Regions from separate parts of the Citrobacter sp. Igbk 17 genome, predicted to be linked through region 1. Evidence: predicted binding sites of a transcription regulator. Region 1 holds the regulator's gene; each other region holds the start of a gene.

The links. The regulator ArgR, encoded in region 1, controls arginine synthesis, uptake and breakdown. The targets are predictions, from matches to a motif close to ANTGAATAAAAATACANT.
Region 2: the regulator ArgR is predicted to act here: its motif matches at 1,226-1,243, upstream of argC (N-acetyl-gamma-glutamyl-phosphate reductase).
Region 3: the regulator ArgR is predicted to act here: its motif matches at 1,159-1,176, upstream of argA (amino-acid N-acetyltransferase).

The regions. Positions count from the first base shown of each region.
Region 1 covers NZ_JANEWI010000005.1:140,835-144,121, reverse strand. Annotated here, with positions in the region: gene xapA (xanthosine phosphorylase) at 1-238, opposite strand, end outside; gene NNO08_RS05070 (barstar family protein) at 658-942, shown strand; gene yhcN (peroxide/acid stress response protein YhcN) at 992-1,258, opposite strand; gene argR (transcriptional regulator ArgR) at 1,637-2,107, opposite strand; gene mdh (malate dehydrogenase) at 2,544-3,287, shown strand, end outside.
Region 2 covers NZ_JANEWI010000011.1:9,778-13,064, reverse strand. Annotated here, with positions in the region: gene argE (acetylornithine deacetylase) at 27-1,178, opposite strand; gene argC (N-acetyl-gamma-glutamyl-phosphate reductase) at 1,334-2,338, shown strand; gene argB (acetylglutamate kinase) at 2,346-3,122, shown strand; gene argH (argininosuccinate lyase) at 3,231-3,287, shown strand, end outside.
Region 3 covers NZ_JANEWI010000003.1:79,799-83,085, forward strand. Annotated here, with positions in the region: gene amiC (N-acetylmuramoyl-L-alanine amidase AmiC) at 1-974, opposite strand, end outside; gene argA (amino-acid N-acetyltransferase) at 1,209-2,540, shown strand; gene recD (exodeoxyribonuclease V subunit alpha) at 2,626-3,287, opposite strand, start outside.

The sequences.
Region 1 (3,287 bases):
TGAGGTCGATGCCATAAAGCGTCCCCATCACCACTTCCCCGGCATGGCCGATTACGGTGCTGACCGGAAACCCAGGTAATTGTTGATATGAAAGCGTGGTTTTATTTTCCATGCGATCGGCAAGCGCCCCCAGACCTGACCCAAGTATCAGAGCGATACGTGGATGAAAATTGGGTTTTGCTGCACGCAGAGTTTCAGCCGCTTCATACGGGGTATCGTTGACAACAGACATGGACATATCGACTCCAGAGACTATTCAGTTGCAGGCATTTTGTGGAGGCTTCAATTACAAATCCAATATGATAAGTGCGGTTATTAATATGATTTTCATATTGAAAATATCATATCGATATCGGACCTATTATTTTTCAGAACGTTATGGCCAACGTGTTTCATACTGTTTCTGAAACGCAGTCATAGTCTTGCACAAAAATGTGACGTACCTCTCTTTATCTAAACAGTGAACAATTCATTCCTGGCGTATTGCGCACACTGAGGCAGCGCTATACTTAAGACGAGCATTTAGCTGGGGTGATAAACGATGCCTGGACCGCAGGAACATAAAATTTTGCTGGCGGGATACACGGGAAACAGGTTGAGGAAGACCCTGCATATCGGTGGTCTGTAGAGTAACTGGCGTCGGGATGGTGGCTATAGATGAATATCTATACGTTTGATTTTGACGAAATTGAAAATCAGAGTGATTTCTACCGTGAGTTTGCGCGTACATTCGGTCTGGCCCGGGAAAAGGTGGTTGATTTAGATTCTTTGTGGGAGGTTGTGGTTGGGGAAATCTTGCCGTTACCTCTGGAAATCGAATTTGTCCATTTACCGGATAAGTTACGCAGACGATATGGCGCGCTGATTTTACTGTTCGATGAAGCAGAAGAAGAGCTCGAAGGGCAATTACGCTTTAACGTTAGCCACTCAAAACAGGCATAAAAAAGCCCCCGGCAGGCGGGGGCAAGTCGTCGGACTAGACGACGAGGGTTTATTTGTACAATTCTGCGGTTGCATGCCAGTGAGCACCTTCACGGAGTTCAGTGACACGATAGCTGCTGGCGCCCGCTTTTTCTGCTTTAGCGGCGATTGCCTGACGCATATCCATTGGTGAGCTACCGATCTGAGACACAGAGATAGTACCCATGGATTGCAGATTCTGTGCTTCTTGCGAGTTCACCTGATTAACAGCGGCGCTTGCACCGAAAGAGAGAACTGAGAGAAGACTTAAAGTTGCAACAGTGGTTTTGATTTTCATGATATTTACCTCGTCGAATTCTTTTATTAGGGGTCTTTGTTTCGTGACCCTCATCACAAAATCAAGTATACACTAATCACGTGATAAATTAATACCACGCTAATTGTTTCCATGGTAATTGGGTGTTAAGAAAAGTATTTTTTATAACTATATGGAATTAAAAATACAGATTAGAGCTTCTTCTTGAAAATAAAATTAATAAATTCATACTGATACAATATTTTGCAAATTGTGCGTTTTTGATGAGTATCATTCACCGCGTGAATGTGTTTTGGCGGTGAAACGCACTATTTGTTAAATGTTCGGTAGTGGAAAACTGAGGAGGGGAACAGAAAAGAGAGATTTTTCCCCCGCCACAGGGCGTGACGGGGAAGGGAATTACAGTTCTTGTTCAAACAGTTCCAGAATGGCTTCGTACAGGTCTTTTACCGTAAAACCTTTGGCCGGTGTGGTGAAGATGGTATCGTCACCCGCAATCGTGCCAAGAATACCTTCTGCTTTACCCAGTGAATCCAGCAGGCGAGCAATCAGCTGCGCAGCCCCTGGGCTGGTATGAATAACGACAACGGCATCGTTGTAGTCGATATCCAGCACCAGATTTTTCAACGGGCTTGATGTTGTCGGGACGCCCAGCTCTGCAGGCAGGCAGTACACCATTTCCATTTTCGCATTGCGGGTACGCACGGCACCAAACTTGGTCAGCATGCGTGAAACCTTGGACTGGTTGATATTATCAAAGCCCTGATCCTGCAACGCGAGGACGATTTCGCCCTGAGAGCTGAATTTTTCTTCTTTAAGTAGCGCTTTAAACGCCTTAACTAATTCTTCTTGTTTAGCCGAGCTTCGCATAAGTCACCCGTAATATGGCGGTAGAAACAACATTATTGTGCATACAGATGAATTTTTATGCAAACGGTCTGCCTCGTTCAAGGCTGAAATAATGTTATGAAAGAGCGGGATTTTATCAAATTTCGTTATCAAGAAACATGCCTGTGTCACGGCTCGCAAATAAGATTGAAAGTAAATTAAATGTTATCAAATTGATGTTGTTTTGAGAGGGCTGTAGGGTATATTGTCAGCACCTGTTGGAAAGTTGCTCTACTGTGCGAGTGGTTTTGAATTACGTAACTTAGGTTTTATTTTACGTAAGTTAAATGCATAAAAGCCAAATTTGCGTGACTACGCATTCTTGAAGCGTGGTTATTGAATTCATTGGATTTGTGAATTAAGGTCGCCGCCGCGGAGCAATAGACATTTTGCTTATCAATATAATAAGGAGTTTAGGATGAAAGTTGCAGTCCTCGGCGCTGCTGGTGGTATCGGTCAGGCGCTAGCATTACTGTTAAAAACCCAACTGCCTTCAGGTTCAGAACTCTCCCTGTACGACATCGCTCCAGTAACTCCTGGTGTGGCCGTTGATTTGAGCCATATCCCTACTGCTGTGAAAATCAAAGGCTTCAGCGGTGAAGATGCGACCCCTGCACTGGAAGGTGCTGACGTGGTGCTGATTTCTGCGGGTGTTGCGCGTAAACCAGGTATGGACCGTTCTGACCTGTTTAACGTGAATGCTGGCATCGTGAAGAATCTGGTGCAGCAGGTTGCTACAACCTGTCCGAAAGCGTGTATCGGTATCATCACTAACCCAGTGAACACGACCGTTGCTATTGCTGCTGAAGTGCTGAAAAAAGCAGGCGTATACGATAAGAACAAACTGTTTGGCGTAACGACGCTGGACATCATCCGCTCCAACACCTTTGTGGCGGAACTGAAAGGCAAGCAGCCTGGCGATGTTGAAGTCCCGGTTATCGGTGGACACTCAGGTGTGACCATTCTGCCGCTGCTGTCACAAATTCCTGGCGTAAGCTTCACAGAACAAGAAGCGGCTGACCTGACTAAACGTATCCAGAACGCGGGTACTGAAGTTGTGGAAGCAAAAGCCGGTGGCGGGTCTGCAACCCTGTCTATGGGTCAGGCTGCAGCACGTTTCGGTCTGTCACTGGTTCGTGCGCTGAGCGGCGAAAAGGGTGTC
Region 2 (3,287 bases), on a different contig from region 1:
AGCGTAGCGCCACCGGGCAAGTTTCATTAGTGCCAGCAGAAATGGTGCACAACCTGGGTGATTAATTCGCGGGTTGGCTTAATAAAGCGTGTTTCCAGATATTCATCCGGCTGATGTGCCTGATTAATAGAACCGGGACCCAATACCAGCGTCGGACACAGCGTCTGGATAAATGGCGCTTCGGTGCAGTAGTTCACCACTTCAGTCTGTGCGCCCAGCAGTTTCTCAACCACCTCGACCAGTTGATGGTCCGGCGGACACTCATAGCCAGGAATGGGCGGATGCAGTTCCGATACCGTCAGGCGACCCGGCCAACGCTCACTGACCGGGGCCAGCGCATCGTTAAGTAGCCCATTCAGATCGTTAAGCGTCATACCGGGTAGTGGACGAATATCCATATGCAGTTCGCAGCAGGCGCAGATACGGTTAGCTGCATCGCCGCCATGAATATGGCCCAGATTTAACGTGGGGTACGGCACGGTAAAAGCGTCATGGTGATAGCGTTCTTTCAGGCCATCGCGCAGCTTCATGATATGGCCGATAGCATCATGCATCAGTTCAATCGCATTCACGCCGCGTGCCGGATCGCTTGAGTGACCCGACTGACCCAAAATTCGAATGGCGTTAGAGATATGACCTTTGTGCGCGCGAACGGGCTGCAGAGATGTCGGTTCACCAATGATTGCGCAGTCCGGGCGGAGCGAAGTCGTTTCAGAAAAGTAACGAGCGCCGGCCATGCTGGTCTCTTCATCAGCGGTGGCCAGAATGTAGAGCGGCTTTTTCAGTTTCGTGACATCCACACCGCGCAGTGCATCGAGAATAAAGGCGAAAAAGCCTTTCATATCCGCGGTGCCCAGACCGTAGAGCTTATTGTCGTGCTCGGTGAGGGTGAAGGGATCGCGCGTCCAACGCCCATCGTCAAAAGGTACGGTATCGGTATGGCCTGCCAACAACAGACCGCCGGCACCGTGCCCGACACTCGCCAGCATGTTGAATTTATTGCGCGTACCAGGAACAGGCTGAACCTCAACATTGAAACCTAAATCTCTGAACCAGTCCGCCAGCAGAGTGATTAAACCTGCATTGCTTTGATCGAGCGCTTCTTCGGTTGCGCTAATCGACGGTGTGGCAATCAGAGCGCGGTAAATCTCGATAAATGGCGGTAAATTGTTTTTCATTGTTGACACACCTCGGGTCATGATAGTATCAATATTCATGCAGTATTTATGAATAAAAATACAATAACATTGAGCGTAATAAAACCCACCAAGTGTAAGGTGAGGTGATAAAGGCTTATACCTGGCAACCGAATCTAAGAAGGTGAACAGCTCCGATGTTGAATACGCTGATTGTGGGCGCGAGTGGCTACGCTGGCGCAGAGCTTGTGACCTATGTAAATCGCCATCCTGATATGACCATAACCGCTTTGACCGTCTCAGCGCAAAGCAATGATGCAGGAAAATTAATCTCCGATTTACATCCGCAGCTAAAAGGCATTGTCGATTTGCCGTTACAGCCAATGTCCGATATCAGCGAGTTTAGCGCAGGGGTGGACGTTGTGTTCCTCGCGACGGCTCATGAGGTCAGTCATGATCTGGCTCCGCAGTTTCTGCGTGCCGGTTGTGTGGTGTTTGACCTCTCGGGTGCGTTTCGCGTAAACGACGGCGCATTCTATGAGCAATACTATGGCTTTACCCATCAGCATCCTGAACTGCTGGAACAGGCGGTATACGGTCTGGCTGAGTGGAGCGTAGACAGACTGAAAGACGCGAATTTGATTGCTGTTCCGGGTTGTTACCCGACGGCGGCACAATTGTCGCTGAAACCACTTATTGATGCCGGGCTACTGGACCTTACTCAGTGGCCGGTGATTAACGCCACCAGTGGGGTGAGCGGTGCGGGCCGTAAGGCCGCTATTTCGAACAGCTTTTGTGAAGTGAGCCTGCAACCGTATGGCGTGTTTACTCATCGCCATCAGCCGGAAATCGCTACTCACCTGGGTACGGAGGTGATCTTCACTCCACATCTGGGTAATTTCCCGCGTGGGATCCTGGAAACTATTACCTGCCGTCTGAATTCGGGTGTCACTCAGGCTCAGGTCGCGCAGACGCTGCAACAGGCATACAGCGATAAACCGTTGGTGCGCCTGTATGAAAAAGGCGTTCCGGCACTGAAAAATGTGGTTGGCTTACCGTTCTGTGATATCGGATTTGCTGTGCAGGGCGAACATCTGATTGTGGTAGCGACTGAAGATAACTTATTGAAGGGCGCGGCGGCACAGGCCATGCAGTGCGCAAATATCCGTTTCGGCTTTGCTGAGACGCAGTCTCTTATTTAAGGGTGCAATGATGAATCCATTAATTATCAAGCTGGGCGGCGTGTTACTGGATAGCGAAGAGGCGCTGGAGCGTCTGTTTACCGCGCTGGTAAATTATCGCGAGTCGCATCAGCGTCCGCTGGTCATTGTGCACGGTGGTGGCTGTGTCGTCGACGAGCTGATGAAACAACTTAATTTGCCGGTGAAAAAGAAAAATGGCCTGCGTGTTACGCCAGCCGATCAAATCGACATCATCACCGGGGCGCTGGCGGGGACCGCGAATAAAACCTTACTGGCCTGGGCGAAAAAACATCAAATTGCCTCTGTGGGTCTGTATCTTGGCGATGGCGACAGTGTAAAAGTGACGCCACTCGATAAAGAGTTAGGTCACGTTGGACTGGCGCAGCCGGGTTCGCCTAAGCTGATTAACACGCTGCTGGAAGGGGGCTTTCTGCCGGTAGTGAGTTCCATTGGCGTTACTGAGGATGGGCTGTTGATGAATGTCAATGCCGATCAGGCGGCGACGGCGCTGGCGGCAACGCTGGGGGCTGATCTGATCCTGCTCTCCGATGTGAGCGGTATTCTGGATGGTAAAGGCCAGCGTATTGCCGAAATGACCGCGACGAAAGCGGAACAGTTGATTGAGCAGGGCATTATTACCGATGGCATGATCGTGAAGGTCAATGCGGCGCTGGATGCTGCGCGTACGCTGGGCCGCCCGGTAGATATCGCTTCCTGGCGTCATGCTGAGCAACTCCCGGCGCTGTTTAACGGCACGCCGATTGGTACGCGTATTCTGGCTTAACTATTAATGTGCCGGATGGCGGCTTCGCCTTATCCGGCCGACATGGGTTTTGTAGGCCCGGTAAGCGCAGCGCCATCGGGCAAAAATATCATATTAAGGAAATTCGTTATGGCACTTTGGGGTGGGCGTTTTACACAGGCAGCAGATCAGCGGTTCAAACAGTTC
Region 3 (3,287 bases), on a different contig from region 1:
TGCACCATATCAAACATGGTGTGGTCGACGTAGCGATCACCGCTTTTGCTGACGCCACCAATTAAATCCGAGGCGTTCTGGGTTTGTGCCAGATATTTTGCCGCTGTACTGGTCGCACCTTTGGTTGAGAGTGCAAACACCGACGAACCACTGGGTTGGCGACTGGTAAACGCATCTGCATGAATAGAAACAAACAGGTCAGCACGCTGTTTCTGGGCTTTCGCCACGCGCACTTTTAACGGAATGAAGATATCTTCATTACGCGTCATATAGACCTTCATGTTGCCTTCTTTCTCTATAAGTGCTCGCAGGCGACGGGCTATCTGCAGTACCACATCTTTTTCACGTGTCTTGTATTTCCCCACGGCACCGGAGTCTTCTCCACCGTGGCCAGGGTCAAGCATAATAACAATCGGACGATCGCGTCCCGCTTTACCCGGCTGTGGGCCGCTTTGCGCAGGTGGCACCTGTTTATCCAGATCGCCTTTGTTGTAATCTTCAAGCAATGCCAGCAGCGGATCCTGGACATCCTGAGCATTGGCAGGATAGAGATCCATCACCAAACGTTCTTTGAAGCCTGCAACTGGCGCTAATGCAAAGAGTTGAGGTTTCACATTTTGTTTCAGTTCAAACACCATACGCACGGTCTGCGGGTCAAACTGCCCGACGCGTGCGGATTTAATGTAGGGATCGTCTGGGCGGATCTGCGTCCCAATGCCCTTCAGCACCGAGTTCAAATTAACGCCTTCAATATCTACAACCACACGCTCAGGATTACTCAGGGCAAACTGTTTGTATTTCAGCAGACGGTTGGATTCCACCGTAACGCGGGTATAACTGGACGCGGGCCAGATACGTACGGCAACGACCTGGCTCACGGCAGCCAAACCGACCTGGCTGACGCTTAAAAGCCACATAGCACCCGCACCTTGCAGTAAACGGCGGCGACTGATTGCTGAGTTGGATCCCGACATGCTTCTCCCGAGCAAAAGAAATCTATATTGAGGTAATACGTAAAACGTCCGAATTGACCGGAAACTTTAGCGAATGACGCATAATCTGTCATCAATAAAAGGGTAAACATTGTTTTTATATTCACGGTATTACTGAAGAAAATCTTCGGCTGGGGTAAAAATTACGCTTGCACACAGGGCAGAAACAGAATAGAAATACATTAATTACGAATAATCATGCAATGAGGGTGTGCCGTGGTGAAGGAACGTAGAACCGAACTGGTACAGGGATTCCGCCATTCTGTTCCCTATATCAATACCCATCGGGGAAAAACGTTTGTCATTATGCTGGGCGGCGAAGCCATCGAGCATGAAAACTTTTCCAGTATCGTCAATGACATTGGTCTCCTTCATAGCCTCGGCATTCGCCTTGTCGTAGTCTATGGCGCACGGCCGCAGATTGATGCCAATCTGGCCGCGCATCACCATGAACCGGTGTATCACAAAAATACGCGCGTCACCGACGCCAAAACCCTGGAGCTGGTCAAGCAGGCTGCGGGTTTGCTTCAACTTGATATTACCGCCCGCCTGTCGATGAGTCTGAACAATACGCCTTTGCAGGGCGCACACATCAATGTGGTCAGCGGTAATTTTATTATCTCGCAACCGTTGGGTGTGGATGACGGTGTGGATTACTGCCATAGCGGACGTATTCGTCGAATTGATGAAGAAGCAATTCACCGTCAACTGGACAGCGGTGCTATTGTTCTGCTGGGCCCGGTCGCCGTTTCCGTGACCGGCGAGAGCTTTAACTTGACGTCCGAAGAGGTCGCCACCCAGTTGGCGATCAAACTGAAAGCAGAGAAAATGATCGGTTTTTGCTCCTCTCAAGGGGTGACTAACGATAATGGCGATATTGTTTCCGAACTCTTTCCCAACGAAGCGCAAGCGCGTGTTGAGTCACAGGAAGAGAAAGGTGATTACAGCTCCGGTACGGTGCGTTTCCTGCGCGGTGCCGTTAAAGCCTGTCGTAGCGGCGTGCGCCGTTGTCACCTGATTAGCTATCAGGAAGATGGCGCGTTGTTACAAGAACTGTTCTCCCGCGATGGGATCGGTACGCAAATCGTGATGGAAAGCGCCGAGCAGATCCGTCGCGCCACCATTAACGATATTGGCGGCATTCTGGAATTGATTCGTCCTTTGGAACAGCAAGGTATTCTGGTACGTCGCTCCCGTGAACAACTGGAAATGGAGATCGATAAGTTCACCATAATTCAGCGCGATAATCTGACCATTGCCTGTGCAGCCCTGTACCCTTTTCCGGAGGAGAAGATTGGCGAAATGGCGTGCGTGGCAGTGCATCCGGACTACCGTAGCTCATCACGCGGCGAAGTTTTGCTGGAGCGGATTGCAGTGCAGGCCAGACAAATGGGGCTGAGTAAGCTGTTCGTGTTGACGACGCGCAGCATTCACTGGTTCCAGGAGCGCGGCTTCACGCCGGTCGATATCGATCTGCTGCCGGAAAGCAAAAAAGAGATGTACAACTATCAGCGGCGGTCAAAAGTATTGATGGCGGATCTGGGATAGTAGTCATTGCCGGATGCGGCATAAATGCCTTATCCGGCCTACCTCGCTGGCACCGTAGGCCTGATAAGAAGCGTTAGCGTCGCCATCAGGCACACTGCAGGCCGTCATTAAATAATGCTGACAATCCGCTGCGGCGTTCAGTGCGCGTAGCAATGGCGCTACTCAAAATCCGCTCATCGGCATACAGTGACAAGCTGCGGCGGGCACGGGTCACTGCGGTATACACCAACTCTCGGGTAACAACTGGCGAATGCTGGCTGGGCAAAATCAACGCCGCATGGTCGAACTCAGAACCCTGTGATTTGTGTACTGTCATCGCCCAGGTCGTTTCATGCTCCGGCAAACGGCCAGGCAGCACCGACTTGATAGAGCCATCCGGTAATGCAAACCACACGCGTAAACCATCACCACGATCGAGCGCGATGCCGATATCACCGTTAAACAGCCCCAGCGAACTGTCATTACGCGCAATCATTATCGGTCGCCCTTCATACCAGCGAGAGTGTGCAAATCGGTAAATTTTACGTTTTTGCACCATCGCCAGCTCAATGCGCTCATTCAATCCGCCAACGCCAAATGGACCTTCGCGCAGTGCACACAGCAACTGATAATCATTGAAGGCCTGAATAATGGTGTCCGGCGTAGCCCCTTCACGCAGTAAATCCAGGTAGCGACCATACCCCGTCAGGGCTTCATCCAGCATCGCGGTGTAATCTTCGCTGCTATTAAGCGTACGCTTTTCGATAT